DNA from 2 places in the Bacillus sp. C1 genome. Region 2 is predicted to be linked to the other one. Evidence: a T-box and tRNA genes for the amino acid it is inferred to sense, from the RefSeq annotation. Region 2 holds a T-box; the other holds one or more tRNA genes.
What was found. A T-box is a leader RNA that pairs with one kind of tRNA and senses whether it is charged. The one in region 2 lies ahead of ileS2 (isoleucine--tRNA ligase), so its partner is inferred to be a tRNA-Ile.
Positions count from the first base shown of each region.

Region 1: it has a tRNA-Ile gene. The T-box ahead of ileS2 (isoleucine--tRNA ligase) is inferred to sense a tRNA for this amino acid. The anticodon was not compared.

Region 1 covers NZ_JBTMZT010000001.1:364,318-381,236, forward strand. The annotation lists gene cccA (cytochrome c550) at 145-504, shown strand; gene ACX5JI_RS01890 (tRNA (adenine(22)-N(1))-methyltransferase) at 708-1,415, shown strand; gene ACX5JI_RS01895 (Nif3-like dinuclear metal center hexameric protein) at 1,412-2,533, shown strand; gene ACX5JI_RS01900 (4-hydroxy-3-methylbut-2-enyl diphosphate reductase) at 2,582-3,532, opposite strand; gene vrrA (VrrA/YqfQ family protein) at 3,623-4,234, opposite strand; gene ACX5JI_RS01910 (DEAD/DEAH box helicase) at 4,416-5,726, shown strand; gene ACX5JI_RS01915 (deoxyribonuclease IV) at 5,891-6,787, shown strand; gene ACX5JI_RS01920 (DUF2624 domain-containing protein) at 6,807-7,061, opposite strand; gene ACX5JI_RS01925 (YitT family protein) at 7,212-8,090, shown strand; gene ACX5JI_RS01930 (metal ABC transporter ATP-binding protein) at 8,327-9,100, shown strand; gene ACX5JI_RS01935 (metal ABC transporter permease) at 9,097-9,930, shown strand; gene ACX5JI_RS01940 (Fur family transcriptional regulator) at 9,944-10,357, shown strand; gene ispG (flavodoxin-dependent (E)-4-hydroxy-3-methylbut-2-enyl-diphosphate synthase) at 10,437-11,534, opposite strand; gene yqfZ (protein YqfZ) at 11,699-12,046, opposite strand; gene ACX5JI_RS01955 (DUF1189 domain-containing protein) at 12,110-12,877, opposite strand; tRNA gene ACX5JI_RS01960 (tRNA-Ile) at 13,215-13,288, shown strand; gene sodA (superoxide dismutase [Mn]) at 13,513-14,124, shown strand; gene ACX5JI_RS01970 (MFS transporter) at 14,263-15,540, shown strand; gene ACX5JI_RS01975 (peptidoglycan D,D-transpeptidase FtsI family protein) at 15,650-16,919, shown strand, end outside.
Region 2 covers NZ_JBTMZT010000001.1:723,503-740,421, forward strand. The annotation lists gene ftsA (cell division protein FtsA) at 1-819, shown strand, start outside; gene ftsZ (cell division protein FtsZ) at 859-2,013, shown strand; gene spoIIGA (sigma-E processing peptidase SpoIIGA) at 2,628-3,545, shown strand; gene sigE (RNA polymerase sporulation sigma factor SigE) at 3,565-4,284, shown strand; gene sigG (RNA polymerase sporulation sigma factor SigG) at 4,456-5,235, shown strand; gene ACX5JI_RS03930 (YlmC/YmxH family sporulation protein) at 5,356-5,634, shown strand; gene pgeF (peptidoglycan editing factor PgeF) at 5,751-6,560, shown strand; gene ACX5JI_RS03940 (YggS family pyridoxal phosphate-dependent enzyme) at 6,566-7,240, shown strand; gene ACX5JI_RS03945 (cell division protein SepF) at 7,260-7,718, shown strand; gene ACX5JI_RS03950 (YggT family protein) at 7,725-7,988, shown strand; gene ACX5JI_RS03955 (YlmH family RNA-binding protein) at 8,004-8,777, shown strand; gene divIVA (septum site-determining protein DivIVA) at 8,871-9,377, shown strand; T-box leader at 9,429-9,652, shown strand; gene ileS2 (isoleucine--tRNA ligase) at 9,735-12,500, shown strand; gene ACX5JI_RS03970 (TraR/DksA C4-type zinc finger protein) at 12,723-13,052, shown strand; gene lspA (lipoprotein signal peptidase LspA) at 13,177-13,635, shown strand; gene ACX5JI_RS03980 (RluA family pseudouridine synthase) at 13,640-14,548, shown strand; gene pyrR (bifunctional pyrimidine operon transcriptional regulator/uracil phosphoribosyltransferase) at 14,754-15,296, shown strand; gene uraA (uracil permease) at 15,442-16,725, shown strand; gene ACX5JI_RS03995 (aspartate carbamoyltransferase catalytic subunit) at 16,874-16,919, shown strand, end outside.

The DNA of each region.
Region 1 (16,919 bases), 360 kb from region 2:
AATATGCGATAAAAGAATGATAATCAACAAACTGAATTTATGGAATATTTTTAACAACTGATAGTTTCGTCTTTTCTGACAGGTTATTTTCAAGTACAATAGAAATAACTGAATCATCTAACTATTAGAGGGGGGAGAAGAGCTATGAAACGTAATCCTTTGATTCCGTTTGCACTCATTGCTGTAATAGGGATTGTTATTATGTTTGTATTTTCATTTGAGGGATTGTATAAATCAAAAGAACTAGCTGACGCGAAAAAAAATGGGGGGAAAACAACACAAGCAGCATCTAAACCAGAGGATATTGTGAAGCAAAGCTGTACGAGTTGTCATGGTGATCAGTTGCAAGGTGCTGTAGGACCTAACTTACAAAAAATTGGCGGGAAACTTTCTAAAGATGAAATTCAAGGAGTTATTTCAAAAGGGAAAGGAAATATGCCGCCAAATTTAATTCCAGCAGATCAAGCTTCGAAAGTCGCAGATTGGTTAGCGAAGAAAAAATAAGGTTTTAATTCGTGGAATTTTATCGCTCGTAACTAGTGGAATAAAATCTGTAAAACAAGTCCCTTGCTTATAGCGAGGGACTTGTTTGTTTTTTTCTAAAATAAGATGAAATAAATGAATTGTTTTGTTTCTTTACTTGCAACAACCACTGTAAATTCATTATCATGGAGACAGACTGACAAGAGAAGGAGTAATGGAAATAAATGAATGAAGTGAAGCTTTCAAAAAGACTAGAAGAAGTAGTACGGGAGATTCCGGTAGGATCTACAGTTGCGGATATCGGTTCTGATCATGCGTATTTACCGTGCTATACAATTATAAATGGGATTGCTACAAAGGCGGTAGCGGGAGAAGTGGTAGATGGACCGTTCCGTTCTGCACAAGCTACAGTAGCTGAGAGTGGCTTGCAAGAAAAGGTAGATGTTCGTAAAGGGAATGGTTTAGCTGTTATTACACCTGGGGAAGTCGATGTTATTACAATTGCTGGCATGGGTGGAGCGTTAATTCGCGATATTTTAGAGGATGGAAAAGAAAAGCTAAACGGCGTAACTCGCTTAATTTTACAACCGAATATTGCTGCCCATCATATTCGTGAATGGTTTATTAAAAATGGCTGGGAGCTTATTCATGAGAAAATTATAAAAGAAGATGGGAAAATATATGAAATTTTAGTTGGAGAAAAAGGTGATCCGTTAACTCCTTATCATGACGACAAACAAGCTGAGTTATTTATCGGACCATTTTTGATGAAGGAAAAAAGTGCTGCGTTTATTGAGAAGTGGGAAAATGAACTGAAAAATTTTCAAAATATCTTGAAGCAGCTAGAACGTGCAACAAATTCGGAAGATACAAAAGCGAAACGAAATGAAGTAGCAGAGAAAATGAAAATGATAGAGGAGGTTTTATCATGAGTAAAATTCCAAATGGACATGAAGTGATTTCTTTATTTGAAGGTATGTATCCGAAACATCTAGCAATGGAAGGTGACAAGATTGGTTTGCAGATTGGGGCATTAAATAAGCCAGTTCAGCACGTATTAATCGCATTAGATGTTACAGAAGCAGTTGTGGAAGAGGCGATTCAAATCGGAGCGAATGTGATTATTGCGCATCATCCTCTTATTTTTAATCCGCTAAAAGCAATTCATACAGATAAAGCATACGGGCGAATTATTGAAACTTGTATCAAAAATGATATCGCAGTGTATGCGGCACATACAAATGTCGATGTTGCAAAAGGTGGAGTGAATGATTTACTCGCTGAGGCATTAGGATTACAAAATACAGAAGTTCTCGTTCCGACATACTCGGAAGAAATGAAAAAGATTGTTGTATTTGTGCCTGTAACGCATGCTGAAGAAGTTCGGAAAACTCTCGGGGATGCTGGAGCAGGCTCTATCGGTAACTATAGCCATTGTACGTTTAATAGTGAAGGAATAGGGGTATTTATGCCTGGGGAGGGGACGAACCCTCATATAGGTGAAACTGGGCAGTTAGAACGTGTAGAAGAGGTAAAGATTGAAACGATTATTCCAGCTTCACTAGAACGGAAGGTTGTAAAAGCAATGTTAACAGTTCATCCGTATGAAGAAGTCGCTTATGATGTGTATCCGCTTGATAATAAGGGAGAGCCATTAGGGCTTGGAAAAGTTGGATATTTGCAAGAAGAAATGACATTAGGGCAGTTTGCTGAACATGTGAAATCAGCATTAGATGTAAATGGGGCGCGAGTTGTTGGAAACTTAACTGATAAAGTACGAAAAGTAGCGGTGCTTGGCGGTGACGGGAATAAGTATATAAATCAGGCGAAATTTAAAGGGGCAGATGTGTATGTGACCGGTGATATGTATTATCATGTTGCACACGATGCGATGATGCTCGGGTTAAATATTGTGGACCCAGGACATAATGTGGAAAAAGTAATGAAACAAGGTGTGCAAAAACAATTGCAACAAAAAGTAGATGAGAAAAAATTTGCTGTGCAAATTCATGCTTCAAGGTTACATACGGATCCGTTTACTTTTGTATAAGTATTATAATAAAAAAATCCGTTGCTAGTGAGTTAGCAACGGATTTTTTTATTGTTGTTTTTTTACCTTTACACGCGGCAAGATTTTTTGAAGTGGTACATTTCGTTTGCGTTCCCAAGTTGCTGGATTCATTGGATCGTACTGTTCTAAAAAGGCAATTACTTCTTTTGTAATGGGCGTTGGTGTAGAAGCACCCGCGGTAACAGCGACATTTTCAACACCTTGCAGCCACTCTAGTTGAATTTCGCTTACGTCGGCAACGCGATATGCCTTTGTACCGGCGATTTCTTCAGATACTTGAGCTAAACGATTTGAGTTATTACTTTTTGGATCACCAACAACAATGGTTAAATCAGCAACATCCGCTTGTTTAGCGACTGCTTCTTGACGGACTTGTGTTGCTAAACAAATTTCTTTATGAAATTCAGCCGTTGGGAATTTTTTCTGGATGTCCTCCATAAGATGCAGAACGTCCCATTGGCTCATTGTTGTTTGATTTGTAACCAAAATTTTCTCTGTTGGGATTTGGAGTGTTTTTAAATCGTCCGCTTTTTCAATGAGATGAACGATATCAGGTGCAATACCAACAGCTCCTTCTGGTTCTGGATGTCCTTTTTTACCGATATAAATCACATGATAACCTTCCGCTTTTTTGGCTTCAATGAGGTCATGTGTTTTTGTAACGTCTGGGCATGTTGCATCGATTGTTGTTAATCCTTTTTCTTTCGCACGCTGTTTAACTTCTGGAGAAACACCATGTGCTGTGAAAATAACAGTACCAGAATCGATTTTATCTAAAATCTCCAATCGACTTGGACCATCTAATGTAATAATGCCATCTTCTTCGAAAGCATCTGTGACATGTTTGTTGTGAACAATCATACCTAAAATATAAATTGGTCTCGGTAAAGTTTTATCTAGTGCAGCGTTGCGTGCAATGACCATTGCATCAACAACACCGTAGCAATAACCGCGAGGGGAAATTTTTACAATTTTCATGAGAATAATCCTCTCCTTCTAAACAAGGAATCCTTTTTGTACATAGTCTTTTCCATTATAAAGGAGGAGCGGACAGAAAACAAAGGATTGTTAGACATATAGTCTCGGTTTTGGTTTCGTATACGGGATACCTTCTTTCGAGGACCCGCTTTTAATAATGGGTTCCAACATTATTTTCTTCTTTTTTGAAGATGGTGGAGGTGTAACGATTACTTCCCCCTCTTCTGCAACACCTTTTCCTGAAGTAAGAATTTTTACGATGCTTGGTATACTACGAACAATAGGTCCGTATTGTTCGAAGACAGGTCCGACAGATTTAGCGACTTGAGCCACCTTTTCGATATTATTTAACATGTCGGTAGGATTGGAGAGTAAGTTGGTAAAGAAGTTGCTGATACCGCCACTAGGTGCAATAGGTGCTAACCCGCGCATTTCATTTGGCTCACTTATTTGTGGGGGGATCATTTGCTCTGGGTACGGCATTAAGGGTTGATAATGTTGGTACATTACCGGCGGAACTTCCATTTGTCGATAGGGCGGAACCATTCGCATAAAAGGATGAGTTGGATCATGCTTTTTGAATAATTTAGCGAGAAAACCTTTCTTTTTTTGAACCATAGGCGGTACGTTACGGGTGGGATATGGAGTGTATGGTTGCAAACGCTCTGCATATATTTGCCTTCCAGGGGGTTTCGGATACATAAGAGAAACCCTCCTTTCTTCAATTAGGTATATACACATACAATATGCAATGAAAAGAGAGAAGGTTAGTTTTTAAGGTAAAAACTTAAACTAAAGATGGATTTTACTATTAGATTTCGATATAATGTAAACTTGACCGATTTGTGCGCGCAGTAGAAATTTCAGAAAGAAGGTGTAACTTATGACACTACAAACATTTACACAATATAATTTTCAACCATTTTTAATAGATGCAGTTCGTGAACTACGCTTTTCGGAGCCGACAGAAATTCAACAGAAAATTTTTCCTGTTGTGAAAAAAGGTGTGAGTGTAATTGGACAGTCCCAAACGGGTTCTGGGAAAACACATGCATACTTACTTCCAACTTTAAACAGAATTGATGCAAAACGCGAAGCAGTACAACTTGTTATTACAGCACCTACTCGTGAGTTAGCACAACAAATTTATCAAGAAATTGAGAAGTTAACAAAATTTTGTTCGGAAGATCAAGTGATTACAGCACGCTGTTTAATTGGTGGAACGGACAAACAACGCTCCATTGAAAAGCTGAAAAAGCAACCTCATGTCGTTGTTGGAACACCAGGACGTATTAAAGATTTAGTAGAAGAACAAGCACTATTTGTTCATAAAGCATCGACTATTATTGTCGATGAGGCGGATTTAATGCTTGATATGGGATTCATTCAAGACGTAGATAAAATTGCAGCGCGTATGCCTAAAAACTTGCAGATGCTTGTTTTCTCTGCAACGATTCCTCAAAAATTAAAGCCGTTTATGAAGAAGTACATGGATAATCCAGAGCACATTCATATTAATCCGAAACAAGTTGCGGCAGGGAATATTGAGCACTATTTAGTACCTTCTAGACATCGTAATAAGATTGAATTAGTGAAAAATATGTTACTTCAATTTAAGCCATATTTAGCAATCGTCTTTACAAATACGAAAAAAATGGCAGATGAAGTTGCGAACGGATTAACAGAGCGTGGATTAAAAGTTGGACGAATCCACGGTGATTTATCTCCGCGCGATCGTAAAAAAATGATGAAGCAAATTCGCGATTTAGAATACCAATATATTGTAGCTACTGATTTAGCGGCACGTGGTATTGATATTGAAGGAATAAGCCATGTAATTAATTATGAACTACCTTCTGATTTAGATTTCTTCGTTCATCGCGTTGGAAGAACAGCGCGTGCTGGTTATTCTGGTATCGCAGTGACAATTTATGACCCAGCAAACGAAGAAGCATTAGATAGCTTAGAAAAACAACGTAATATCACATTTAAACATGTAGATTTACGTGGGGACGAATGGGCAGACTTAGGTGAGCGTCGTCGTCGTAAAAGTCGTAAAAAACCAAATGATGAATTGGATGTTATGGCAACAAAAGTTGTTAAAAAACCGAAAAAGGTTAAGCCAGGTTATAAGAAAAAGCTTGCTACTGAACGTGAGAAAGTGAAGAAAAAGTATAGCAATAAAAAAAGATAAGGGGATTCCTTATCTTTTTTTTAGCTATTTGTGAGTAGGAAAAGTGTCTTTAAAAAGTTTACTTTATTTTTTTGTAGTGGTTTCTTTTTTGAATAAACAATTCACTACATATTTCTACAAATTATGCTATCATTATAGCTATTGTATATTGAAGAGGTGATTATATGTTAAAGATTGGATCTCATGTTTCTATGAGTGGTAAAAAGATGTTATTAGCAGCAAGTGAAGAGGCTGTTTCATATGGCGCGACAACGTTTATGATTTATACAGGTGCACCGCAAAATACGAGAAGAAAACCAATTGAAGACTTAAATATAGAAGCAGGACGTAAACATATGGAGCTTAATGGCATTGATGAAATTATTGTCCATGCACCATATATTATTAATGTTGGTAACACAACAAAACCCGAGACGTTCCAATTAGGTGTAGATTTCCTTCGTATGGAAATTGAAAGAACGGAAGCGTTAGGTGTAGCAAAGCAAATTGTACTTCATCCAGGAGCTCATGTTGGTGCGGGAGCTGATGCTGGTATTGCTCAGATTATTAAAGGTTTAAATGAAGTGTTAACACCGGAACAGACGGTAAATATTGCATTAGAAACAATGGCTGGAAAAGGTACAGAATGTGGACGTAGTTTTGAAGAACTTGCAAAAATTATCGAAGGTGTCACATATAACGAAAAACTATCTGTATGTTTCGATACGTGTCATACACATGATGCAGGTTATGATATTGTTAACGATTTTGATGGTGTCCTCAATGAATTTGATAAAATTGTTGGGATTGACCGTTTGCAAGTGTTGCATATTAACGATAGTAAAAATGTGCGCGGAGCTGGAAAAGACCGCCATGAAAATATTGGATTCGGCCATATTGGGTATAAAGCGTTGCATCACATTGTACACCATCCGCAACTGAAGCATGTACCGAAAATTCTTGAAACACCATATGTAGGGGAAGATAAGAAAGATAAAAAGCCACCATATAAGTTTGAAATTGAAATGTTAAAGAGTGGTTCATTTGATGAAAATATTCTTGAGAAGATTAAAGAGCAATAAGGAGGGGGATTTTCCCTCCTTATTTTAATAGTTGTTGGAATAACGTATTGATTTGTTGAGCGGTAGATGGAGAAGTTACGGTAGCAATCTTTTTCAAAAGTTCCAGTCTTTCTCCCGTATCATAAATATTAATGTTTTTTCCTTGTATTAAAGGAACAATTTGCTCAGCCTGTTCAGTTGTGATAGAAACTTCATATTCTTTACTATATTTCAATAATTCTTTTGTTGTCATATGATTTAATTTTTTGTTTACAATATGTTTGATGAGATTCATGGTGTAGTCCTCCTTTAGTTGTTTTTATATCGAAATATATGTATGAGGCGCTTGTCTATATTCGTATAGTAGGTGCTTTTTCTATGAGTAAAAGAAGAATATGCTATAATAAAAGAATGAAATGACACGAATAACCTATAAGGAGGGCTTATGGAAAAAAAACAACATCGAAAAGAAAGTATTATTCATCTATTTTATCGTCTTGTTATGATTGTCTTTGGAGCGGCATGCGCTGCGGTAGCCATCGAATTATTTTTAATACCAAATAAAATTATTGATGGTGGAATTATTGGTGTTTCCCTCATACTAGATTATCTTACTCCAAATATTTGGTGGTTAAGTTTCTCTACTTTAGTTGTCATCCTCAATTTACCGTTTATGTATTCAGGGTATAAACAAATCGGGAAAACTTTTATGTTATCCTCTGCTTTTGGAATTGTAGCTTTAGCATTCATTGAAACAACATTACATGGTGTTCAGCCATTTACGACGGAACCGATTTTAGCAACTGTTTTTGGAGGTCTTATTTTAGGGATTGGCGTAGGACTTGTTATCAGGCACGGTGGTTCATTAGATGGAACAGAGATTATGGGGATTTTATTAACGAAAAAATTACCATTTTCTGTCGGTGAATTTGTTATGTTTGTGAACTTATTTATTTTTGCTTGGGCAGCGTTTGTATTTGGTGTGGAACAGGCGATGTATTCTGTTATGACATACTATATCGCATTTAAAACAATTGATACGGTTATTCAAGGTTTGGATGAGACGAAAGCAGTATTAATCGTATCAGATCAGTATGAAGAAGTATCAAATGCCATCTTACATCGTCTTGGTCGTGGGACAACGAAACTTGTTGCTAAAGGCGGCTATACAGATAAAGAAAAAGAAGTAATCTATGCGGTCGTTACACGTCTTGAAGTAACAAAATTAAAATCAATTGTTCATGAAATTGATGAAAATGCCTTTGTTACAATTATGAGTACGCAAGAGACAAACGGTGGTAAGTTTAAATCAGCTATTCATTAAAAGTGTATGTTGTCGGTCCGTTTTGAAGTGTGAAAAAATGTGGCAGCTATCTTTTGTTTTGGATAGCTGTATAACAAAAAGCAGAGAGAATTTCTTTGCTTTTTGTTATAATGATGAGGTCGCCCTAAAATATATTCTTTATTTTAAGGCAGATTGGTTTACAACGATAGTAAGCTATACTATAATTCAAATAGAAGTAAATCGGAATCATTCTGAATTAAAATAGGTGAGATGCTATGAATAATATATTAGAAATTGAAGGATTGACATTTTGGTACGAAGAGCGCAATGTGTTAGAAGATATTCATTTGCAAGTTCCGCAGGGAGCTTTTTTAGGTTTGGTTGGGCCAAATGGATCTGGTAAATCCACCTTGCTAAAATGTATATTAGGTGTTTTAAAGCCGAAGAAGGGAAGCATTCGGTTATTTGATGTTGATAGTAAAAAGTTTAAAGATTGGAACAAGATTGGTTATGTATCACAAAAGGCAAACAGCTTTAATTCTGGTTTTCCAGCAACTGTGTTTGAAGTTGTTTCAATGGGGCTTGTCTCTAAAAGAGGATTATTTCGCTTTTTAACAAAAGAAGATAAAGCGAAAGTAGTTAAGGCAATTGCAGATGTAGGAATGAGTGAATTTCAAAATCGTAACATTGGGGAACTTTCCGGTGGACAACAGCAACGTGTATTTATCGCGCGTGCGCTTGTAAGTAGCCCAGAATTACTGATTTTGGACGAACCTACAGTGGGAATTGACGTAAAGAATGTAGAGAGTTTTTATGAGATACTAGAAGATTTAAATAAAAAATTAGGGATTACACTAATTCTAGTTACACATGATATGGGAGCTGTAACAGAGAAGGTAACGCATGTTGCATGTTTAAATCAACATTTACATTTCCACGGAAATGTTGAGAAATTCCGAGAGTTAGAAGATGCCGAAATGTCCGTTTTATATGGGCATCATGTTCATCGTTTAGAGCATGATCACGAGCATCACGGGAGGATACGATGATACAGGATTTTTTACAATATGATTTTTTACGTAATTCTTTATACGCTGGTATTTTAATAGGACTTGTTGCCCCTTTAATTGGTGTATTTGTTGTTATTCGCCGATTATCACTCATTGCGGACGCTTTAAGTCATGTGACTTTATCAGGGATTGCTGCAAGTTTGTTACTGGAAAAAACGATTTTTACAGGTGGATTTTTAAATCCGTTATATATGGGGATGATTTTTTCAATAGGTGGAGCGCTATTAATTGAAAAGTTACGTACTGTATATAAACATTATCAAGAACTGGCAATTCCGATTATTCTTTCAGCTGGGATGGGGATTGGAGTTATCTTCATTTCGCTTGCTAATGGATTTAATACAGATTTATTTAGTTATTTATTTGGTAGTGTGAGCGCTGTAACAAGTACAGATTTACTTCTTATCGGGATTGTAGCAATCGTAGTTATTGCAACGATTATTTTATTATATAAAGAGTTATTTTTATTATCATTTGACGAGGAATATGCTGTATCAACAGGACTTGGTGCAAAATGGATTCACTTTATTTTCATTATTTTAGTTGCGCTCGTTATTGCGATATCGATGCGAGTTGTTGGGGTTCTTCTCGTCTCATCTTTAATGACGTTACCAGTTGCTGCAAGTATCCGCATTGCAAGAGGATTTAAACAAACAATCTTCTTTTCCATTTTATTTGGTGAAATCTCCGTGGTAGGCGGGCTATTCGCTTCTTATCAGCTTGATTTAGCTCCAGGCGGTACAATTGTTATGCTAGCAGTTCTTATTTTAATCGGTGCAATCTTATGGAAGAAGAAAAAAACTGCATAAAGTGGGGATAGTTATGAATCTGACAGAAGCTTTACGCCTTATGAAGGAAAAAGGCTATAAACACACTGGAAAAAGAGAAGAAATGTTACGATTATTTGCAGCTCATAATCGTTATTTAACTGCAAAAGACGTTTTAGAGCATATGAAAGACGATTACCCTGGATTAAGTTTTGATACAATTTATCGTAATTTAACAGTATTTGCTGAAATTGGTGTTTTAGAGCAAACAGAACTAAATGGAGAAAAACATTTCCGGTTTACATGTTCTATTATGGAACATCATCATCATTTCATTTGTTTAGATTGTGGCGGTACAAAAGAAATAACATCCTGTCCAATGGATGTTATGAATAAAGATTTTACAGGATATGAGGTAACAGGTCATAAGTTTGAAATATATGGACGTTGTCCGAAATGTGCGAAGTAAAAGACTCGCCAGTTATGAAACTGACGAGTCTTTTTCTATAAAGAAAAGGCTGCTTGTAAAATATAAGCAGCCTTTTTTATTACTGTTCTTGTTTTTCTTTTTCTTGATTTGCAGCCATTTCAGCAGCAATTACATCAATTTCTTTTTTCAGTTCTTCTACCATTGTTTCTTCAGGTACTTTGCGAACGACTTTTCCTTTGCGGAATAATAAACCTTCTCCGCGCGCACCAGCAATACCGATATCTGCTTCACGGGCTTCACCAGGACCGTTTACAGCACAGCCAAGTACAGCAACTTTAATTGGTACTTTCAGTGTAGAGATGTATTCCTCTACTTCATTTGCAATACTGATCAAGTCAATTTCAATACGACCGCATGTTGGGCAAGAAATAAGCGTTGCAGCATTTGATGCAAGCCCAAATGATTTTAACAGTTCACGAGCAACTTTTATTTCTTCAACTGGATCAGCACTTAATGAAATACGAAGTGTATTACCAATGCCTTTACTTAAGATCGCTCCAAGACCTGCAGCGCTTTTTACTGTTCCAGCAAATAGCGTTCCAGATTCTGTAATACCTAGATGCAACGGGTAATCAAAAGCACGAGCAGCTTTTTCATATGCCTCAATTGCTAAGTTAACATCAGAGGCTTTCATCGATACGATAATATCGTGGAAATCTAAGTCCTCTAAAATTTTAATATGATGCAGTGCACTTTCAACCATACCATCTGCAGTAGGGTATCCATATTTTTCTAAAATATGACGTTCTAATGAACCGGCATTTACACCAATACGAATTGGAATACCTCGTTCTTTTGCTGCATTTACAACAGCTTCTACTTTATGGCGGCGACCGATGTTTCCTGGATTGATACGTACTTTATCAATGCCACCTTCAATTGCTTTTAATGCAAGGCGATAATCAAAGTGAATATCCGCAACAAGTGGAATATTGATTTGTTTTTTTATATCAGCAATTGCGTTTGCCGCACGTTCGTCTGGGACAGCAACGCGGACAATTTGACAACCCGCTTCTTCTAAACGTTTGATTTCAGCAACAGTTGCTTCTACATCATGCGTTTTTGTTGTTGTCATACTTTGTATAATTAATTCATTATTACCGCCAATTGTTAAATTACCGACTTTAACAGGACGTGTTTTTGTACGATGAGTCATTTCATTCACGAATAGATCGCTCTCCTTATAAAAGAAGTTTCTTATTTTTCCCTTCATATCACATATAGTATATGTGATATGAAGCAATAGAAACCTATATGCTCGGTTTCACTTTTACTATTGTATCAGCGCCTTCATGTAATTGACAAGGATTAAGTGATGGTTCATTGATATAAGGGGAATTTATAAGGATTTCCAATCTGTATTTTTGTTGCAGCTGTATTTTTATTTAACTGTTTAAAATCATCGATGACTTTTTCAATAGAAGGAATTTTGTTCTTATTAATTGCCTCTGTAATGGATAAAACAGTATCTCCTGTTTTGACTTCAATGACTTTATAGGATGCGTCAGCTTTTTTTTGTTCTTTCGTGCTGGTTTTTTCTTTTTTTTCAGTTTGAGTAGCTGTGGCTTTTTTGTATGAACTTAACATTGGTAAAGTACCAATTTTTATATCGTAATAAAATACGTAACCGAGAACAAGCACGAGTAAGAGCGCACCAAGTCTCTTCATATTCCTCACTCCTTTGTAGGAAATATATGCTTGTCCAAAAAAAAAATGCCAAAATGGCATTTTTTATAGTTCTTGTTTTTCTTTCGGTTTTGGTATTTCTTTAATTGCTAAGTATAGAATGATTAAAGTAACTGCAATGTAAAGAAGTGTAGATTCAGGAACATGTACTTCGAGTAAGTTCATAACCATAAAGAAGATAGTTGGGATTGTATAACTATAAGCAGTTAGCGTCCATACTTGTTTGTAAGATAATTTACGTTGACCACTCATGGCCGAGCCAATGAATGCAAGTAGTGTAACGCCTAAAAATGTAATGAATAATTGGAATAAGTAAACGAAAGTTCCGATAACAAGCATTAATATTGGGGATATGCTATCGAAGAAGGAAACGAAGCTTTTTAGATCCTTTTTCTCGAGAGAAGCACCTAATAGGTCGTTATAGGAATATGTTTGTGTTTGACCGTTTGCCTTAGAAATAACTTTGTCTTTGAGAATGAATAAACCTGTTTTTGTATTATATTTTTCTGCGCTTGTTGCAGTTGGATCAAATACAAACATAGACTTTCCATCTTCTTTTTCAATCGGCTTATCAATATTTGCTTTTAACTCTCCGTTTTCAATTTTAAATTCTGGAATTTCTTGTTCAAGTGCTTGATTTACCATCCGAGTACCATCTTGAAATGCACTTCCGTACCATAACGTTCTTGGAATAGTGGTAATGAGGCAGAGCAACATAATATACAGAATCGTTTTTTCGATTTTTTGAAAACGGAAAAGCGCCATGTCTTTTGGTGAGTATAAACTTTTTATTAGCTGAGTAAATATGGACATAGACTCACTTCCTTTGGGGTATATGTAGATTTATGTATAAAATCATTGTAACTTACGCATCTAGAGAATCACAAGTTCTATCGCGTATTACGTTATATGTAGAGGAAGAGTTTTATCCCGCTATTTGCGGACAGTAAGACTCCCGCCTCAAAGTTCAGCTCATGTAAAGAAGTTAGGTGGAAATCGGGATATGAACAGAAAAATACAATTGACACTTTTCTTTTTTGTATGGTAAATTTATCTTATATTTTTGAATTGATATATCTTATGATTTATAGTTGCCTCTAAATGTTCTCTGGAGGTTTGGTGGTGCAATTTAATTTGTATACATAATTCTGGACCCTTAGCTCAGCTGGTTAGAGCAGACGGCTCATAACCGTCCGGTCGTAGGTTCGAGTCCTACAGGGTCCATATCCATTTCGCATGTTTATCATGTAGAAAAGAAGCTTCCTTGCAGAAGGAAGCTTTTTTTACGAAATATGTGAGCATTTTGTTTGAAAAGAAATGGGGATTTTGCTACGTTAATAATAGCAAGACAATGTGATTTAATTTGTTTTCACCCTATGGCAATTAGGGTAGAATGAAGTTGTATGCCAAGCTATTTTGGCAATACATAAAATGGGAGGAATGTAACAATGGCAAAACATGAATTACCAAATTTACCTTATGCGTATGATGCTTTAGAACCTCACTTCGATAAAGAAACAATGAACATCCATCATACAAAACATCACAACACGTATATTACAAACTTAAACGCTGCACTAGAAGGTCATGCAGAACTAGCTGATAAAAGCGTTGAAGAATTAGTTGCAAACTTAAATGAAGTACCAGAGGCAATTCGTACTGCAGTACGTAACAACGGTGGCGGACATGCGAACCACACTTTCTTCTGGACAATTTTATCTCCAAACGGTGGTGGACAACCAGTAGGTGAACTTGCAACTGCGATTGAAGCGAAATTCGGTAGCTTTGATGCATTCAAAGAAGAATTCGCAAAAGCTGGTGCAACTCGCTTCGGTTCTGGTTGGGCTTGGTTAGTAGTAAACAATGGTGAGCTAGAAGTAACAAGCACTCCAAACCAAGATTCACCTTTAACAGAAGGTAAAACTCCAGTTATTGGTTTAGATGTATGGGAGCATGCTTATTATTTACATTACCAAAATCGTCGTCCTGACTACATCGGTGCATTCTGGAATGTTGTAGATTGGAACGCAGCTGAAAAACGTTACCAAGAAGCTAAATAATATCGCTTGAACCGTTTTAGGTGAATCGATATAGAAGAAGCTAGGGGGATAATTCTCCTAGCTTTTTTTGTATGCTTTCTTTTACATAATTGTGTTTGTCTTTGGAAGACTAGAACATGAAGTAAAGGAGAGTTATGTATGAAGTGGAAACATGTAATTGGCGATGTCGAGGTGAATCGTGATTTAATATTGTTGCTTGTTATGGGGGGATTATATACGCTTGCGATTTCTTTATCTAACACGTTTGTTAACATTTATTTATGGAAACAAACGCAAAACTATGTGAACCTCGGTTTGTATAATTTAGCAAGTGTTGTATTGCAGCCATTAACATTTCTTTTGGCAGGAAAATTGGCAAAGCGGATAGATCGTGCGATTTTATTGCGAGTGGGAGTTGGAACGTTAGCGACTTTTTTTATTGTTGTTTTACTCGCAGGAACGCATGCTTCACATTACATTTTATTACTTGGTAGTCTTCTTGGAATTGGATATGGTTTTTATTGGCTTGCATTTAATTTATTAACGTTTGAGATTACGGAACCTGAAACGCGTGATTTTTTTAACGGTTTTCTCGGTCTTTTAACGTCCTTCTCCGGAATGATTGGGCCGATAGCAGCAGGATATACAATTTCGCGTATGGAAAAGTGGAGCGGCTATACGGTTATCTTCTTTCTTTCATTAACTTTATTTGCAATTGCTGTTGTCATAAGTTTCTTTTTATCGAAAAGAGAATGTGAAGGACGTTATGAAATTGTTCAAGTTTTGAAAGAACGTAAGATGGATAAAAACTGGGGAAGGATTACACGTGCGCATTTTTTTCAAGGATTAAGAGAAGGAACATTTATTTTTGTTATTTCTGTATACGTTTATTTAGCATCAGGAAGTGAATTTGGATTAGGAAAGTATAGTCTCGTCAATTCAGCTGTATCTTTCATATGTTATTATTTGGTAACTCGTATATTAAAAAAAGAATGGAGAAAAAAGGCAATCTTACTTGGGGGCATTATTTTATATACAGTTGTATTTTTAGTTATTTTTCATGTTACATATGTAAAATTACTCATTTATGCAGCATGTATTGCCATTGCTTATCCAATTTTGCTCGTTCCATATGGTTCTATGACATATGATGTAATTGGAAGAGCAAAGCAGGCGAGAGAGTGGCGTGTTGAGTATATTGTTGTACGAGAGCTATGGCTGAACGGCGGGAGAATATGTTCGATTTTAAGTTTCTTATGTGCAGTCTCATTTTTTGCACCAGAGAAAAGCTTACCTGTTTTATTATGTATACTTGGAGCTGGACATTTACTTATTTATTTTGCCGTTAAAAATGTCACATACGGAGAAGGAAACCCAAACAAGACAGGGATTCCAGCGCCTGAAACAACGCAAAATCATACGGAACGAGAAGGTTAACTTCTTCCGGGTTTTATGCTAGAATAAAAAGACATGTAAAACAGCAGTGAGGACACCTGTAGTAAGGTGTCCCTTTCCTATTACATAGCTGTTGGTAGAGGGGGTTCGTATGAGTAAGAAGAAGAAAAAAAAGAAAACCCACGTTCCGTTTCGGCTTAACGTGTTGTTTTTCTGTGTGTTTTTACTGTTTTCAGCGATTATTGTGAAGCTTGGTATGGTACAAATTGTCCATGGTGAAGATTACAAAAATGAGGTTGAAAAAAAGGAAAACTCAACAGTAAGTAATCCCGTTCCACGAGGGAAAATCTTTGACAGATATGATCGTGCAGTTGTAGATAATAATCCTGTTCGCACCATTACGTTTACAAGGATGAAGGGATCAACTTCGGAAGAGCGTATAGAAACAGCGAAAAAACTGGCGAAGCTAATCGAAGTATCACCAGATAAATTGACAGAACGTGATAAAAAAGATTATTGGATTTCTTTAAATAAAGAAGAAGCCGAGAAAAAAATGACAAAGAAAGACCAAGCGGAATTTAAAGCTAAGAAAATTGATGATAAAGAAATGGCAGAACGTCAGCGAAATCGCGTGACAGAAGAAGAAATAAATCAATTAACACCAGAAGATTTAGAAGTACTTGCAATTAAGAGTAAAATGGATAGCGGCTATGCAATGACGCCGCAAATTATCAAAAAAGACGTAACACCAGAAGAATATGCGATTATTAGTGAAAATTTAGCATTGTTACCGGGTGTAGATACGACGGTTGATTGGGACCGCAAATATACGTATGATGATATGTTCCGCAGTGTACTCGGGGGTGTAACAAGCTCAGATGAAGGCTTGCCAAGAGAACGATTAGATTACTTCCTTGTACGAGATTATAATCGTAATGACCGCGTTGGTAAAAGTTATATTGAACAACAATATGAGGATACACTTCACGGTACAAAAGAAGAATTACGAAATATTACCGATAAAGACGGGAACATTTTAGAAACAATAAATGTTTCGAAAGGACAACGAGGTAATGATCTGAATTTAACAATTGATATGGAACTACAAAAACGTGTAGAAGAAATTCTTGAAAAGAACTTACTGAAATATCAAGGTTCCGAACCGCTTTTAGATCGTGCATTTGTTGTAATGATGAACCCGAAAAATGGTGAAGTTTTATCTATGGCTGGAAAGCAGCTTGTAGAAGAAGATGGAAAAACAGAAGTAAAAGACTATGCATTAGGAACAATGACAAGTTCTTATCCGATGGGTTCCACTGTAAAAGGGGCAACAGTACTGACTGGATATCAAACAGGAGCGATTCAGCCTGGAACAGTATTACTAGATGAACCGATTAAGTTAAAAAGTACAAAATTAAAAT
Region 2 (16,919 bases):
TCAAGAACGTTATTACATAACTTACTACGTTGTGTAGAAAAAGCGGGCCTTGAAATTGTTGATATTTGTCTGCAACCTTTAGCAGCTGCGACGGTTGCTTTATCTTCTGATGAGAAAAATAGAGGTGTAGCTCTTGTTGATATTGGCGGAGGTTCTACAACTTTATCAATTTTTCAAGATGGGGAATTACAAGCAACAAGTGTATTGCCTTTAGGTGGAGATCATATAACGAAGGATATTGCTATCGGATTTAAAACTTCCACTGAAAATGCGGATCAAATTAAGTTGAAATATGGACATGCTTTTTATGATACTGCATCGGAAGAAGAAGTGTTTACTGTTCCTATTATGGGAAGCGATCAAACAGAACAATATTCACAATTAGAGTTATCTGATATTATTGAGGCACGTGTAGAGGAAATCTTGATGTTCGTTCAAGAAGAGGTTCGAAAGCTAGGAGTAAACCAAGTAGCGTCTGGTTACGTACTTACTGGTGGAATCGCATCTATGCCAGGTGTTCTTGATCTTGCATATGATATTTTACATGAAAATGTTCGTATAGCAACCCCAGATTATATTGGTGTTCGCGAACCACAGTATACAATTGGGGTTGGATTAATTAAACATTCTTATCAAAAAGCGAAATTGCGCGGGAAAAATGTTCAGGAAAAAGAAACGCATTTTGAACCCGTACCAGCACCAATGCCGGTACAGCAACAACCTGCAAAACAAACAACTCGTCAGCAAAGCAAAAATAATGAAGACAACGAGCGTATGATGTCAAAAGTAAAACGTGTATTCCGCTATTTATGGGATTAAAATTGCACACGAAAAATGAGGTTCTAGGGGGATTTCGACATGTTAGAGTTTGATACTACTCAAGATCAATTAGCGAGCATAAAAGTTATCGGTGTCGGTGGTGGAGGAAATAACGCTGTAAACCGTATGATTGAGCACGGTGTACAAGGTGTGGATTTCATCGCTGTGAACACTGATGCGCAAGCATTAAATTTATCAAAAGCTGAAACGAAAATGCAAATTGGCGGAAAGTTAACGCGTGGACTTGGTGCCGGCGCAAACCCTGAAGTAGGGAAGAAAGCCGCAGAAGAAAGTAAAGAACAAATCCAAGAAGCACTTCGCGGTGCAGACATGGTCTTTGTAACAGCTGGTATGGGCGGTGGAACCGGTACAGGTGCAGCTCCAGTTATCGCGCAAATTGCAAAGGAATTAGGCGCATTAACAGTTGGTGTTGTAACACGTCCATTTACATTTGAAGGTCGCAAACGTGCGACACAAGCTATATCTGGGATTACAGCATTTAAAGATAATGTGGATACAATCATTGTTATACCGAATGATCGTATTTTAGAAATTGTTGATAAAAATACACCAATGCTTGAAGCATTCCGTGAAGCGGATAACGTATTACGACAAGGTGTACAAGGTATTTCTGATTTAATCGCTACACCTGGTCTCATTAACCTAGACTTTGCAGACGTAAAAACAATTATGTCTAATAAAGGTTCAGCGTTAATGGGTATTGGTGTTGGAACGGGTGAAAATCGTGCAGCAGAAGCAGCAAAACGTGCAATTTCTAGTCCGTTATTAGAAACATCTATTGATGGTGCACAAGGTGTTCTTATGAATATTACTGGAGGCACAAACTTAAGTTTATATGAAGTACAAGAAGCGGCAGATATCGTTGCTTCAGCTTCAGATCCAGAAGTAAATATGATTTTCGGTTCTGTAATTAATGAAAGTTTGAAGGATGAAATTGTTGTCACTGTAATTGCAACTGGTTTTGATGATAGTGTTGCAGTTCAGCCACCAAAACCATTCGTACGTCCAACAACAACTACAAGTCATGCACAACAGCAACCAACTGCTCAACCACCAAAACAACGTGAAGTAAAACGCGAAGTGAAACGGGAAGAGCCTCTTGTACATGAACGTAATACTGATTCAGATGATATTGATATTCCAGCGTTTTTACGTAACCGTCGTAGACGATAAAAAGAAAGGAGCCGAGCTCCTTTCTTTTTTTGTATATAACCTTACATGTTTCTAAATAAAAAACTTCTCTTACTATTATACATTTACTTCGATTCCCTCCTTTATAAGTGGTGAGTGGGGCTACTCCACTTATTTCCTCATTCTATTTTTACCTGAAAGGGGAATAAAAAAGCTTTGATTGCTTTCATGAATGAGCAGATGTGCGCTTGTCCTCAAAGATTAAGTTTGATGCCGATTTTTTCAATTTGTATTTCTATAACGATACTACCGCTTAACTTGTAGAAAATTCATAATATATAAATCCATTTTGATTTTAGGGCACATAGCCCGCTGCTAGGAAGAACAAAAAGTGTACTACACTCATTTTCTCTCTTTGTTTTCACTTGGCATGGGGCAGGAAGAGGGGCTGACCGCTTCTATGCATGGCCGGATGCTCTCTCCCCCCTAAAAAGAATGGTTTTATGTCATTTTTTCAATTTGTATTTATATATATACCTCACGACAGATTATGTCTAGAAACCACAAAATAACAAAAAAACCCCTCCGTAAATTGACACACTTTCCTATTGGATATGCTTTATACTAGTCTCAACTAAAAAAAAGAGGTGAATTGTTTGGTTGTTTACGCCGATGTTGTTTGGTTGTTAAACGCCTGCATTGATTTTCTTTTACTTTTATTAACAGCAACTGTGTTAAAAAAGAGGATCAAAAGATGGAGGCTTGTGCTAGGAGCGTTTATTGGTTCTACGATTGTTATTTTTGCCTTTACTCCTTTTGCTTCTTTAATGACGCATCCAATTATGAAACTAGTATACTCGTTACTTATTGTGTATACAGCGTTTGGGTTTTCTACTTTCAGAGATTATATACAGACTATTTTCACCTTTTATTTTGTAACATTTATGGTAGGGGGAGGATTAATTGGAACTCATTTTTTTCTGCAAACAAATGAAATGGTAGATGGGTTAGTCCAGGTAAAATCAATCTCTTATGGTGATCCTATAAGTTGGATGTTTGTCATTTTTGGTTTTCCAATTATTTATTATTTTTCCAAAAAACGTATTGAAAATGTGGAAGTGACTAAGATTCATTATGACCAAATTGTACAGGTGAATATTAAACTTGTTGACAATGAAATTATATTAGATGGCTTGATTGATAGTGGAAATCAGCTTTATGATCCGTTGACGAAAACACCGGTTATGATTATGCATATTTCATCATTAGAGCATTGTTTACCAACATGGTTAACAGAACAGATTTATTCAAAAACAGAGATTCCTCAAATACCAGAAAATGATTCGGGCTGGGCAACGAGGCTACGCTTAATTCCTTTTCGAGCAGTAGGGGTTAATCATCAATTTTTATGGGCAATTAAACCAGATATTGTTCAAATCCATCATGAAGGAAACAATCTGGTTGTAAACAAAGTATTAATCGGCTTAAATACACAGCAATTATCTACAAATGGAGAATATCAATGTATCGTACATCCGAAAATGTTGATATCACAGAAAGTGACAATTGCTTAATTATGAGAGGTGGGAGAATATGGGGAAAATAAAATTTTATTTTATATATCTTTGGTATAAAGTATTGCTGAAACTTGGAATTAAGACCGATGAAATTTACTATATTGGTGGAAGTGAGGCATTACCACCGCCTTTGACAAAAGAGGAGGAAGAGGTACTCCTTAATAAATTGCCAAAAGGTGATCAAGCGGCACGATCATTACTGATTGAGCGTAACTTACGGCTTGTTGTGTATATCGCACGTAAATTTGAAAATACAGGAATTAATATTGAGGATTTAATCAGTATAGGAACAATTGGTCTTATTAAGGCTGTGAATACATTCAATCCTGAAAAGAAAATAAAACTCGCAACTTATGCATCACGTTGTATAGAAAATGAAATTTTAATGCATTTACGTAGAAATAATAAGAATCGTTCGGAAGTATCATTCGATGAACCATTAAATATTGATTGGGATGGGAATGAATTATTACTATCAGATGTTCTTGGTACGGATGATGACATTATTACAAAAGACTTAGAGGCTACTGTAGATAGGCATCTTCTTATGAAAGCTCTACATCAATTGAATGATCGTGAAAAGCAAATTATGGAGCTTCGCTTTGGGCTCGCAGGGGGAGAAGAAAAAACGCAAAAAGATGTAGCAGATATGCTGGGGATTTCGCAGTCTTACATTTCTCGACTTGAAAAAAGAATTATAAAAAGGCTTCGAAAAGAATTTAATAAAATGGTATAAAATAGAACTTACAAAACTTGTATTATCAAGGTGGGCACATAAAACCAATCGGTATTCCGATTGGTTTTATTGTATTTTTTATTTGAAAATACTAGAAAAATGGTATGCATAAAATTCCCTTCAAAGGAGATACTTTACACTGTACAGCAACTCCCGATAGGAGGGAACACTTTGACGAGAAACAAAGTAGAAATTTGCGGTGTTGATACAGCTAAACTTCCAGTACTAAAAAATGAAGAGATGCGTAAATTATTTCGAGAAATGCAAAGTGGAGAGATAAGCGCAAGAGAGAAATTAGTAAATGGAAACTTACGTCTTGTACTGAGCGTCATTCAGCGATTTAACAACAGAGGAGAATTTGTTGATGATTTATTTCAAGTTGGCTGCATTGGACTTATGAAATCCATTGATAATTTTGACTTAAGCCAAAACGTTAAATTTTCAACATATGCTGTGCCGATGATTATTGGAGAAATTCGCAGATATTTAAGGGATAACAATCCGATTCGCGTCTCTCGTTCACTGCGAGATATTGCGTATAAAGCATTGCAAGTTAGAGAAAAGTTAATTGCTGAAAATTCAAAAGAGCCAACGGCGATGGATATTGCAAAAGTACTTGAAGTGACACATGAAGAAATCGTCTTTGCACTTGATGCTATTCAAGATCCAGTATCATTATTCGAACCAATTTATAATGATGGAGGCGATCCTATTTTTGTAATGGATCAACTAAGTGATGATAAACAAAGGGACGAGCAATGGGTGGAAGAATTGGCGTTGAAAGAAGGAATGAAACGGTTAAATGATCGTGAAAAAATGATTATTCGAAAACGTTTTTTTCAAGGGAAAACACAAATGGAAGTTGCGGAAGAGATTGGAATTTCTCAAGCTCAAGTATCACGTCTTGAAAAGTCAGCAATTAAACAAATGAATAAAACAATTCAAGGATAAGATCTCATCATTTAAGATGAGGTCTTTTTAAGTTGTACACCGTAAGATTCTGTTCATATGAAAGATCGTGTGTTCATATAATGAAAATAAAATGAAGCTATTGGCAGGAGGAGAATGACAATGATACGGATTTCAGAATTTCAAATTAAGGATGTTGTAAATGTCTCTGACGGAAAAAAGCTTGGAAATATTAGTGATATAGATATTGATATGAACACTGGAAAGATTCAAGCAGTTATTATTTCAAAGCAGGCACGTATGCTCGGAATATTTGGAAAAGAGGCCGAATTTATTATTCCGTGGAAGCAAATTGTAAAAATTGGAGAGGATGTAATCTTAGTAAGAGCTGATCATGTAGATTCTGTAACAGAATCTATACAAACACCGACAATTTCTTAAATAATATTACAAATTCCTCTTTTTTTTATGTTGTCATTATGGAAAAATAGAAGTATGGTAAAATAGACAAGAAATATCATACTTTTTTATGTTATTTTATTAGAAGGAGCCGTTTTATGAGAGAGCCATTTATATATGAGGACGGTATATTGTATTTACAAGCGTGGAAAGAACTTGGAAACATTACTGCAGGGTTTACGACAAAAGAGGGCGGAGTAAGTACAGGTTCTTTTCATGCGATGAACTTAGGGTTACATGTAAATGATGTAATGGAGAATGTTCATGAAAATAGACGTATTTTAGCGAACAAGTTACAACAGCCATTAGAAAATTGGATTTGTTCAGAGCAAGTTCATGATCATCACGTTGAAAAAGTAGGGCACGGAGAAAAAGGACGAGGAATCTATTTATATGAAGATGGTATTCCAAGTACAGATGGTATTTATACAACGGATAGAGATGTATGTTTAACATCGTGTTATGCTGATTGTGTTCCACTCTATTTCTATGCACCATCACATGGTATGATAGGACTTGCCCATGCTGGATGGAAGGGTACTGTAAAAGAAATTGCAAAAGAAATGATTCAAAAGTGGAATGAAGAAGGGGTACCAGTTCATGAGATGTATGTTGCAATTGGACCAGCCATTGGGTCCTGCTGTTATGTAGTTGATGATCGTGTATTATCAGCCGCAAAACAAGCAGTAAACGGACCTGTTCCATATAAAGTGATTTCAGACGGACAATATGCAATTGATTTAAAAGAAATCAATCGTATATTATGCATACAAGCAGGCATAAAAGAAGAGCATATTGTGATGTCGTCTCTTTGTACAAGCTGTGAAGAACGATTGTTCTTCTCACACCGCCGTGATCAAGGGAAAACAGGAAGAATGTTGAGTTTCATAGGCTTTAAGGAGGATTGAAAACAGTGGTAGTACGAGAGAATTTAACATTTGTAAATGAGGAAATTAAAACAGCATGTGAACGAGCGGGGCGCTCGGTACAAGAGATTAAGCTCGTTGCAGTCACCAAAACAGTAGGAATTGAAAAAACAAATGAAGTAATAGAAGCTGGATTGACTCATTTAGGTGAAAATCGTAATGAAGGTTTTTTACAAAAGTATGAGCATTTTGGCTCAGAAGTAAACTGGCATTTCATTGGTTCGTTACAAACGAGAAAAGTAAAAGAAATTATTAATGAAGTTGCCTATTTACATTCATTAGATCGCATTTCGCTAGCAAAAGAAATCCAAAAACGGGCTACAAAAGAGGTTCGATGTTTTGTACAAGTGAAAACATCAGCTGAAGAATCAAAGCAAGGGATAGCAGCTGAGGAGACGATTGCGTTCATTCGTGCTTTGCAAGAGTTTGACAAAATTAAAGTAGTTGGCTTGATGACAATGGCACCATTCACTGAGGAAGAATCAGAAATTCGTCATTGTTTTAAAGCGTTGCGTGGGTTACAAAAGCAAGTGCAAGAACTAGAGTTATCGTACGCTCCATGTGAGGAGTTGTCGATGGGAATGTCAAATGATTATACAATTGCAATTGAAGAAGGCGCTACATATATTCGTTTGGGAACGATTTTAGTAGGAAAAGCGTAAAAGGAAGGAGAATGTTATTATGAGTTGGTCAAAAGTAAAGTACTTCTTTTTTGACACACCGGAAGAGCGAGAAGCTTACGAAAAGGAAAAGGAGCAAGTTGAAATGAAAAAACAGGAACCTCAGCAGCAGGATATCCCGATTACGAAAGCACAGCCAAAACAAAATATTGTAAGTATTGAGACAGCAAAGCAGTCTTCTAAAGTTGTTTTACTAGAACCGCGTACATATTCGGAAGCACAAGGTATTGCGGATCATTTGAAGGGAAGAAGAGCTGTTGTCATTAATTTGCAAAGAATGTCTACAGATCAAGCTGTGCGTATCGTTGACTTTTTAAGTGGTACTGTATACGCTATAGGCGGGGATATTCAAAAATTAGGACCAAAAACATTTATTTGTACACCTGAGACTGTAGATATTGTTGGAGCCATTTCTGAGTTGTTCGGTGAAGAGGAAGAGACAAATATAAAGAGGTGGTAATAGGCCATGATAACTATTTTGCAAGCATTGCTTTGGATTATCCAAATCTATTCCTGGGCGCTTATTATCTATATTCTGCTATCTTGGTTTCCTGGGGCTAGGGAATCGAAATTTGGTGATTTTTTAGCGCGTATTTGTGAACCATATTTAGAGCCGTTTCGGAGATTTATCCCGCCTTTTGGTATGATTGATATTTCTCCTATTGTCGCAATTATTGCGCTGAGATTGGCTAGCAGTGGTTTAGTAAGTCTGTTTCGTTATTTCTTGTAATAAGAGGTTGAACGAATGAGCATCTATGAGCATTTTAGACCTGAAGAAGCGGTCTTTGTTGATAAAGCATTAGAATGGAAACAGGTGGCTGAAGAATATCATCAAGTGAAACTAACGGATTTTCTTGATCCACGTCAGCAACAAATTGTTGCGATGATAGTGGGAAATCAAGGAGATGCTACTTTGTGGTTTTATGGTGCTGCGCCAAAAGCGGAAAGGAAAAGAGCTCTTATTTATCCGAGTTACCTGAATGTAAATGAAGAAGAGTTTCAAGTTGAAGTATTAGAAATTGACTATCCTTCCAAGTTTTATGTGCTTGAACATAGGCAAATATTAGGGGCATTTATGTCTCTTGGTCTCACAAGAGAAAAATGTGGTGATATTTTGCTTCAAGAAAATCGTGCCCAAATTATAGTTGCAAAAGAAATTGTTTCGTACATTGAAATGAATTTACAATCGATAGGGAAAATGAAGGTCTCACTCTCCTCGGTACAAGCAAATAAAGTATTGCGATTGCAAGAAGAATGGAGAGAACAGTCCGGAACTGTCTCATCACTTCGGCTAGATGTCTTACTAGCTGAAATGCTTCATATATCACGACAAAAAGTACAACCGCTTATAAAAAATGGTCTTGTGAAAGTAAATTGGAAAACGGTTGAGCAAATTGCATACGAATGTTTTCCAGGTGATGTTTTTTCAGTTAGAGGATACGGCCGGAGTAAATTATTTTCTGTAGAAGGAAAAACGAAACGCGACAAATGGAGAGTTTTGTATGGTATACTAAAATGATTGGTTTTTTAGAAGGAAAATCTCTTATTTTGTCGAAGAAAAAAGATATAATTAAAAGAGGAAAATTTAGATAACTACTTGGAGGTGGCGTTTGTGCCGTTAACACCATTAGATATTCATAACAAAGAATTTGGTCGTGGATTCCGTGGCTATGATGAGGATCAAGTAAATGAGTTTCTTGATCAGATCATTAAAGATTATGAATTGGTCATTCGTGAAAAAAAAGCATTAGAAGAAAAAGTTGCCCAGCTAGAAGGGAAATTAGATCATTTCTCTAACATTGAAGATACGTTAAATAAATCTATCGTCGTTGCACAAGAAGCGGCGGAAGAAGTAAAGCGTAATGCACAAAAAGAAGCGAAATTAATTGTACGTGAAGCGGAAAAAAATGCAGATCGTATCATTAATGAAGCTTTAGTAAAATCAAGAAAAGTTGCATTTGATATTGAAGAGTTAAAGAAACAAGCGAAAGTATTCCGTACGCGTTTCCGTATGCTATTAGAAGCCCAGCTGGAAATGTTAAACAACGATGATTGGGACAAATTAATTGAGTTAGAAGAAGAAGTGGACGAGCTATTAAAGAAAGAAGAAACAGTGTAAGCTTGACGTTTTTCTCATTATTACATATAATTTTAAACAACATATTTATTAAGAAAAACGAAGATAGGGATAAGTACCTTTTTCATACCTTATATAGCGAACTGAGGACGGTGTAAGCTCAGGATAAGGAGATAAACGGGAAGATCACCCTGGAGTTCCACGCTGAACAAAAAAAAGTAAGCGTAGGCGTATATTCGCGTTAAGAATATAAAGAGGACCAATTTATATGTATGGTCTACTAGGGTGGTACCGCGGGAGACCTTCTCGTCCCTTTTTGGGGGATGAGAAGGTCTCTTTTTTATTCCGTTTTATTTAGAAAAAGAGCTTTTCTTTTATATATTCGAGGAGGAATTGAGCATGGAGTACAAAAATACATTACTAATGCCGAAAACAGAATTCCCAATGCGTGGGAATTTACCAAAACGTGAGCCTGCAATGCAAGAAAAATGGGCTGAGATGAACATTTATGAAAAAGTACAAGAACATACAAAAGGTCGTCCTTTATTTGTACTGCATGATGGTCCTCCATATGCAAATGGTGACATTCATATGGGACACGCATTAAATAAAGTATTAAAAGATTTTATTGTTCGTTACAAATCGATGACTGGATATTGCGCACCATATGTACCAGGCTGGGACACACATGGTTTACCAATTGAGCAAGCTTTAACAAATAAAGGTGTAAAGCGTAAAGAAATGACAGTGGCAGAATTCCGTAAATTATGTGCAGAGTACGCATATGAACAAGTCAATCGTCAACGCGAGCAGTTTAAACGTCTAGGTGTACGTGCAGATTGGGATAACCCGTACATTACTTTAGAGCCAGCGTATGAAGCACAACAAATTAAAGTGTTTGGTGAAATGGCGAAAAAAGGTTACATTTATAAAGGACAAAAGCCTGTTTATTGGTCTCCAACGAGTGAATCTGCTTTGGCTGAGGCTGAGATTGAATATCAAGATAAAAAATCAGCATCTATTTACGTAGCTTTCCCAGTAAAGGACGGGAAAAACGTATTAGAAGGCGATGAGAAATTTATCATTTGGACAACAACACCTTGGACATTACCAGCCAACTTAGGTATTTCTGTTCACCCAGAACTTGAATACAGTATTGTGAAAGTAAATGGTGAAAAATATATTATTGCTTCTGAACTATTTGATACAGTGTCTAAAACGTTAGAATGGGAAAATACTGAAGTCGTGAAAACAGTTAAAGGTAGCGAACTTGAGTACACGGTTGCGCAGCATCCATTCTATGAGCGTGATTCTTTAGTTATGCTTGGTGAGCACGTTACAACAGACGCTGGTACAGGTTGTGTACATACGGCGCCTGGACACGGGGAAGACGATTTCCTTGTTGGTAAACAATATGGATTGGAAGTTCTTTGCCCAGTTGATGATAAAGGTGTATTAACAAGTGAAGCACCTGGATTTGAAGGCTTATTCTACGATAAAGCGAATAAACCAATTACGGAAAAATTAGAGGAAGTTGGCGCGTTATTAAAATTAACATTTATCACACATTCTTATCCACATGACTGGAGAACGAAAAAACCAATTATTTTCCGTGCGACAGCGCAATGGTTTGCATCTATTGAAGCGTTCCGCAAGGAGCTATTACAAGCTGTTCAAGAAACGAAATGGGTGCCAGCATGGGGGGAAACACGTCTTCATAACATGGTTCGTGATCGTGGTGACTGGTGTATTTCTCGTCAACGTGCTTGGGGTGTACCAATTCCTGTTTTCTATGCAGAGAATGGCGATCCAATTATTACGGATGAAACAATCAATCATGTAGCAGGTCTATTCCGTGAGAACGGTTCTAACGTATGGTTTGAACGTGAAGCGAAGGATTTATTACCGGAAGGATTTACACATCCATCTAGTCCAAATGGCGAATTCCGTAAAGAAACAGACATTATGGACGTATGGTTTGATTCAGGTTCTTCACACCAAGCTGTTTTAGAAGAGCGTGAGGACTTACAACGTCCAGCTGATTTATACTTAGAGGGATCTGATCAATACCGCGGCTGGTTTAACTCTTCATTATCAACAGCAGTCGCAGTAACAGGTAAAGCGCCATATAAAGGTGTCTTAAGTCATGGATTCGTACTAGATGGTGAAGGCCGTAAAATGAGTAAATCCATCGGGAACATTGTTGTACCGAAGAAAATTATGGATCAATTAGGCGGAGATATTTTACGTCTGTGGGTGTCTTCTGTTGATTATCAATCTGATGTACGTATTTCAGATGATATTTTAAAACAAGTAGCAGAAGTATATCGTAAAATCCGTAACACATTCCGTTTCTTATTAGGAAACTTAGCTGATTTTAATCCAAGTCAAGATGCAGTAGCAAAAGCGGAACTACGTGAAGTGGATCGTTATATGCTAGTAAAATTAAATGACTTAATTACAAAAGTAAAAGAAGCATACGAAACATATGACTTTGCGGCAGTGTACCATGCGATTCATAACTTCTGTACAATTGACTTAAGCTCATTCTATTTAGACTTTGCAAAAGACATTTTATACATCGAAGCTGCAAATCAGCATGATCGTCGTGCCATTCAAACAGTTCTTTATGATGTTCTTGTTGCATTAACAAAACTTGTAACACCAATCTTACCTCATACAGCTGATGAAGTATGGCCATATGTTCCTGGTGTTGTAGAAGAAAGCGTTCAGCTAACTGATATGCCAGAAGCTGTAGAAGTAGAAGGTGCAGAAGCATTAAAAACAAAGTGGGATGCATTTATGACACTTCGCGATGACGTATTAAAAGCTTTAGAAGTGGCTCGTAATGAAAAAGTAATCGGTAAGTCATTAAATGCAAGTATTACGTTATATCCAACTGTAGAAATGAAACAAACATTAGAATCGATTAGTGAAGATTTAAAACAATTGTTTATTGTTTCTGAGTATAAACTTGGCGGAACAATGGAAGAAGCTCCAGCAGATGCTCCGAAATATGAGCATACAGCTGTTGTCGTAGCACAGGCAACTGGTGAAACATGTGAACGTTGCTGGGTTGTTTCTGAAACAATTGGTAAGGACGCTGAGCATGAGACATTATGTGAGCGTTGTGCAACAGTTGTAAAAGAAAACTATGTGAAATAATAATGTGATAATGAAAACTGACTGCTATTCCAGCAGTCAGTTTTTTATATTGAGGAAGAATTTTTAGCAAAAGGATGGGAAATTCGATTGGTTATGGACTTTTCTATTGGATAAGGTGAAGGAGATTGTTAAGCAATTTCCTAGGAAGGAAAAATGTGTGAGCGGTAAGTGAGAATTTTTCGGACACACTAACGGTACATTGCAGCCGGGAGGAATGTATACGTGAATGAAATCTATATGGAAATCAAAGAAGAATTACAATTGATGAAAAAAGAATTACAGGAGCGACTGGCAAAAGAAGCGATGCACACATACCATATGGAATTTGGGCAAGAACTAGGCTATGAAATGAAGGAAGATGCGAAAAAGAAGTTGTTTTTACATGATATAAGAGAAGATTTAAAAGATGTGGAACGAGCACTATTTAAAATGGAAATTGATATGTATGGGGTTTGTGAAGAAACAGGGAAATATATTCCTGTAAAGAAAATGCAAATGATGCCAACAGCTCGTACAATTCATGAATTTTTATATGAGAAAGTAAATGTCTGATAGGCACAACGATATTATATTGCCTTTTTTCATTTTATTTTATTCTTACCGTAAAGGTTCATTGTGAAAAGGTCGTAGCTATGCTAAAATTTTGAGGTACACTGTCTTTGTGGGGGAAATAAAAATGATATATTATTTAATAGCCGTATTTGTCATTGCCATTGATCAAATATCGAAATGGTTCATTGTAAAGAACATGGAATTAGGTACAAGTATCCCGATTATCGATAATGTATTATACATAACATCACATCGGAATAGAGGAGCTGCCTGGGGCATGTTAGAAAATCAAATGTGGTTCTTCTATATTATTACAGTTGTTTTTGTAGGATTTATCGTATTTTATATGAAGAAGTATGCAAAAACAGACAAGCTTCTAGGCGTTTCTTTAGGTCTTATATTAGGCGGAGCAATTGGCAATTTTATTGATCGTGTATTTAGACAAGAAGTGGTGGATTTCATTCACGTGTATATTTTTTCATACAACTATCCGGTATTTAACATAGCTGACTCAGCTTTATGTATTGGGGTTGTATTAATTATTATTCAAACATTATTAGAAGGAAAGAAAATGAAGGAGTAATTGAATGAGCGAAGTAGTACAAGTAACAGTTGCAGAAGAACAAAAAAGTGAACGGATTGATAAATTCGTTGCAGGTGTAAACAGTGAATGGTCACGTTCCCAGGTACAGCAATGGATTAAAGATGGTGTCGTAACGGTAAATGGAAATGCCATTAAAGGAAATTATAAAGTAAAAGCGAATGATGAAATCGCAGTAGCGATTCCAGAACCAGAAGAACTTGACATTCGTGCAGAAGATATGAATTTAGAAATTCATTATGAGGATGCTGATGTACTAGTTGTGAATAAACCGCGCGGTATGGTTGTACACCCAGCACCTGGACATACGAGTGGTACACTTGTAAATGGGTTAATGCACCATTGTACAGATTTATCCGGTATTAACGGCGTAATGCGTCCTGGTATTGTGCACCGTATTGATAAAGACACATCTGGTTTATTAATGGTAGCTAAAAATGATATGGCACATGAATCTCTTGTAAATCAGCTTGTGGAAAAAACAGTAACAAGACGATATAAGGCGATTGTTCATGGTGTAATTCCGCATGATAAAGGGACGATTGATGCACCGATTGCTCGAGACAAGAAGGATCGTCAAAGTATGACGGTTGATGAAAATGGGAAACACGCTGTTACACATTTTCAAGTGTTAGAACGATTTAAAGATTTCACGCTTGTTGAATGTCGTTTAGAAACGGGACGTACACATCAAATTCGTGTTCATATGAAATATATCGGGTATCCACTTGCGGGAGATCCGAAATATGGTCCGAAAAAAACATTAGATATAGATGGACAGGCGCTTCATGCAGGGATTTTAGGGTTTGATCACCCTCGTACAGGTGAATATATTGAATTAAAAGCACCTGTACCAGCGATATTTGAAGAAGTCTTACATGCTTTACGGAAATAGTATTGACAAAGTGCGTAAAACCTGCGATACTAACAACAGTTAAATAATGATCCTTTAACACAGCCCCGTGAGGTTGAGAAGGTAACGGTTTGAAATACTTAGGGTATGGTTATACCCTTTTTTCAAAAGTCCTCTCGCACACGCTGAGAGGACTTTTTTTATACCATTCCTCTCACGTAAGGAAAAAAGCTTGGAGGTGTAGAACATGCAAGAAAAAGCTGTCGTTTTAGATGACCAAATGATCCGCCGCGCTTTAACACGTATCAGTCATGAAATTGTGGAACGTAATAAAGGTGTTGATAATTGTGTTCTTGTCGGAATTAAAACACGTGGTATCTTTATTGCACAGCGTTTAGCAGAACGCATTGGTCAAATTGAAGGGAAAGAAATAGCAGTAGGTGAGTTAGACATCACATTGTATCGTGATGACTTAACACTACAATCTAAAAACAAAGAACCACTTGTAAAAGGTTCAGATATTCCCGTGGACATTACGAAGAAAAAAGTGATTCTTGTAGATGATGTATTATATACAGGAAGAACGGTACGAGCAGCAATGGATGCTCTTATGGATTTAGGGAGACCATCACAAATCCAGCTCGCTGTTCTTGTAGACAGAGGTCATCGTGAATTACCAATTCGCGCTGATTATGTAGGAAAGAACATTCCAACGTCGAGTGAAGAACGAATTGAAGTTGATCTGCAAGAGACGGATCAGCAAGATCGAGTAAGTATATATGATAAATAAGCCCTTTTAAATGTAGTCCCGTGAGGCTGCCAAAGGGTCTTGGCCTTCATATGTCAAATTTGGCATATGAACGTATAGGACTCTTTGTGCATAGGCGCAAAGAGTTTTTTTATTGCAAAGTTTTAAACTGAAGGAGGATGTAACAATGGAACAAAAGCCAGTGTTAGACGTTCAGGAAGTACCGAAACCCGGAAAATGGTTATTTTTAAGTATACAACATTTGTTCGCGATGTTTGGATCAACAGTGCTTGTTCCGTTTTTAACAGGACTGAATCCATCAGTAGCTTTAATATCAAGTGGATTAGGAACACTAGCGTTCCTTCTTATAACAAAAGGTCAAGTACCAGCATATCTCGGATCATCATTTGCGTTTATCGCACCAATTATTACAGCAAAAACAGCAGGTGGGCCAGGAGCAGCAATGCTTGGTGGCTTACTAGCAGGACTTGTTTACATCTTAATTTCACTTGGAATTAAGAAGTCAGGATCGGGGTGGATTATGAAGTTACTTCCGCCGATTGTCGTAGGTCCGGTTGTAATGGTTATCGGATTGGCATTAGCACACACAGCAGTTAATATGGCAATGAATAATGCTGATGGAAAATATAGTGTTACACATTTCTCCGTAGCGCTCGTAACGTTAGCAATTACAATTATTTGCTCCATATTTGGAAGAGGATTTTTCAGTATCATACCAGTTTTACTAGGGATTATCGGCGGATATATCTTCGCGTACTTCCAAGGATTAGTAGACTTAAAGCCGGTAGCAGAAGCGAAATGGTTCACTGTACCAGACTTTACCGTACCATTTATAACTTACACACCAGAGTTTTCATGGAAGATTGTACTCTTAATGGTGCCAGTAGCACTTGTAACAATTTCAGAACATATCGGGCATCAAATTGTACTTGGCAATGTAATAAATAGAGATTTAATTGAAAAACCAGGTTTACATCGTTCAATTTTTGGGGATGGTGTAGCAACATTAATCGCCTCAGTAATCGGCGGACCACCGAATACAACATATGGTGAAAACATCGGTGTACTCGCAATTACGAGAGCGTACAGTGTATACTTATTCGTTGGATCAGCGGTGTTCGCAATTATGTTCGGATTTATCGGTAAGATTTCAGCATTGATTCACTCGATTCCAACACCGGTTATGGGTGGTGTATCAATCTTACTCTTTGGCGTAATTGCATCAAGTGGTTTACGCATGATGGTAGACGAGAAAACAGACTTAAGCGACAAACGTAACTTAATGATCGCATCAGTGATTCTTGTAATCGGTATTGGTGGTGCAGTACTCCGCGTTGGAGAATCATTCCAAGTTGAAGGAATGGCGCTTGCAGCAATCGTTGGTGTACTGTTAAATCTACTGTTACCTGAAATGAAACAGAAACAACAATCTAAGCAGCTTGCTTCATAAAAACAACCTTTTAATTCAGTCCTGTGAGACAGAAAAGGGTGGCTTCTTTCTTGCACCCTAGTCTCACACGGCTAGGGTATTTTTATGCAGTTATTGTTATACAAATACAAAGGTGTTATCATAAAAATCAGAAAGATGAGGGATGACAATGAGCCATTTGTTAACGATGAGTGAATTATCGAAAGAAGAGATTT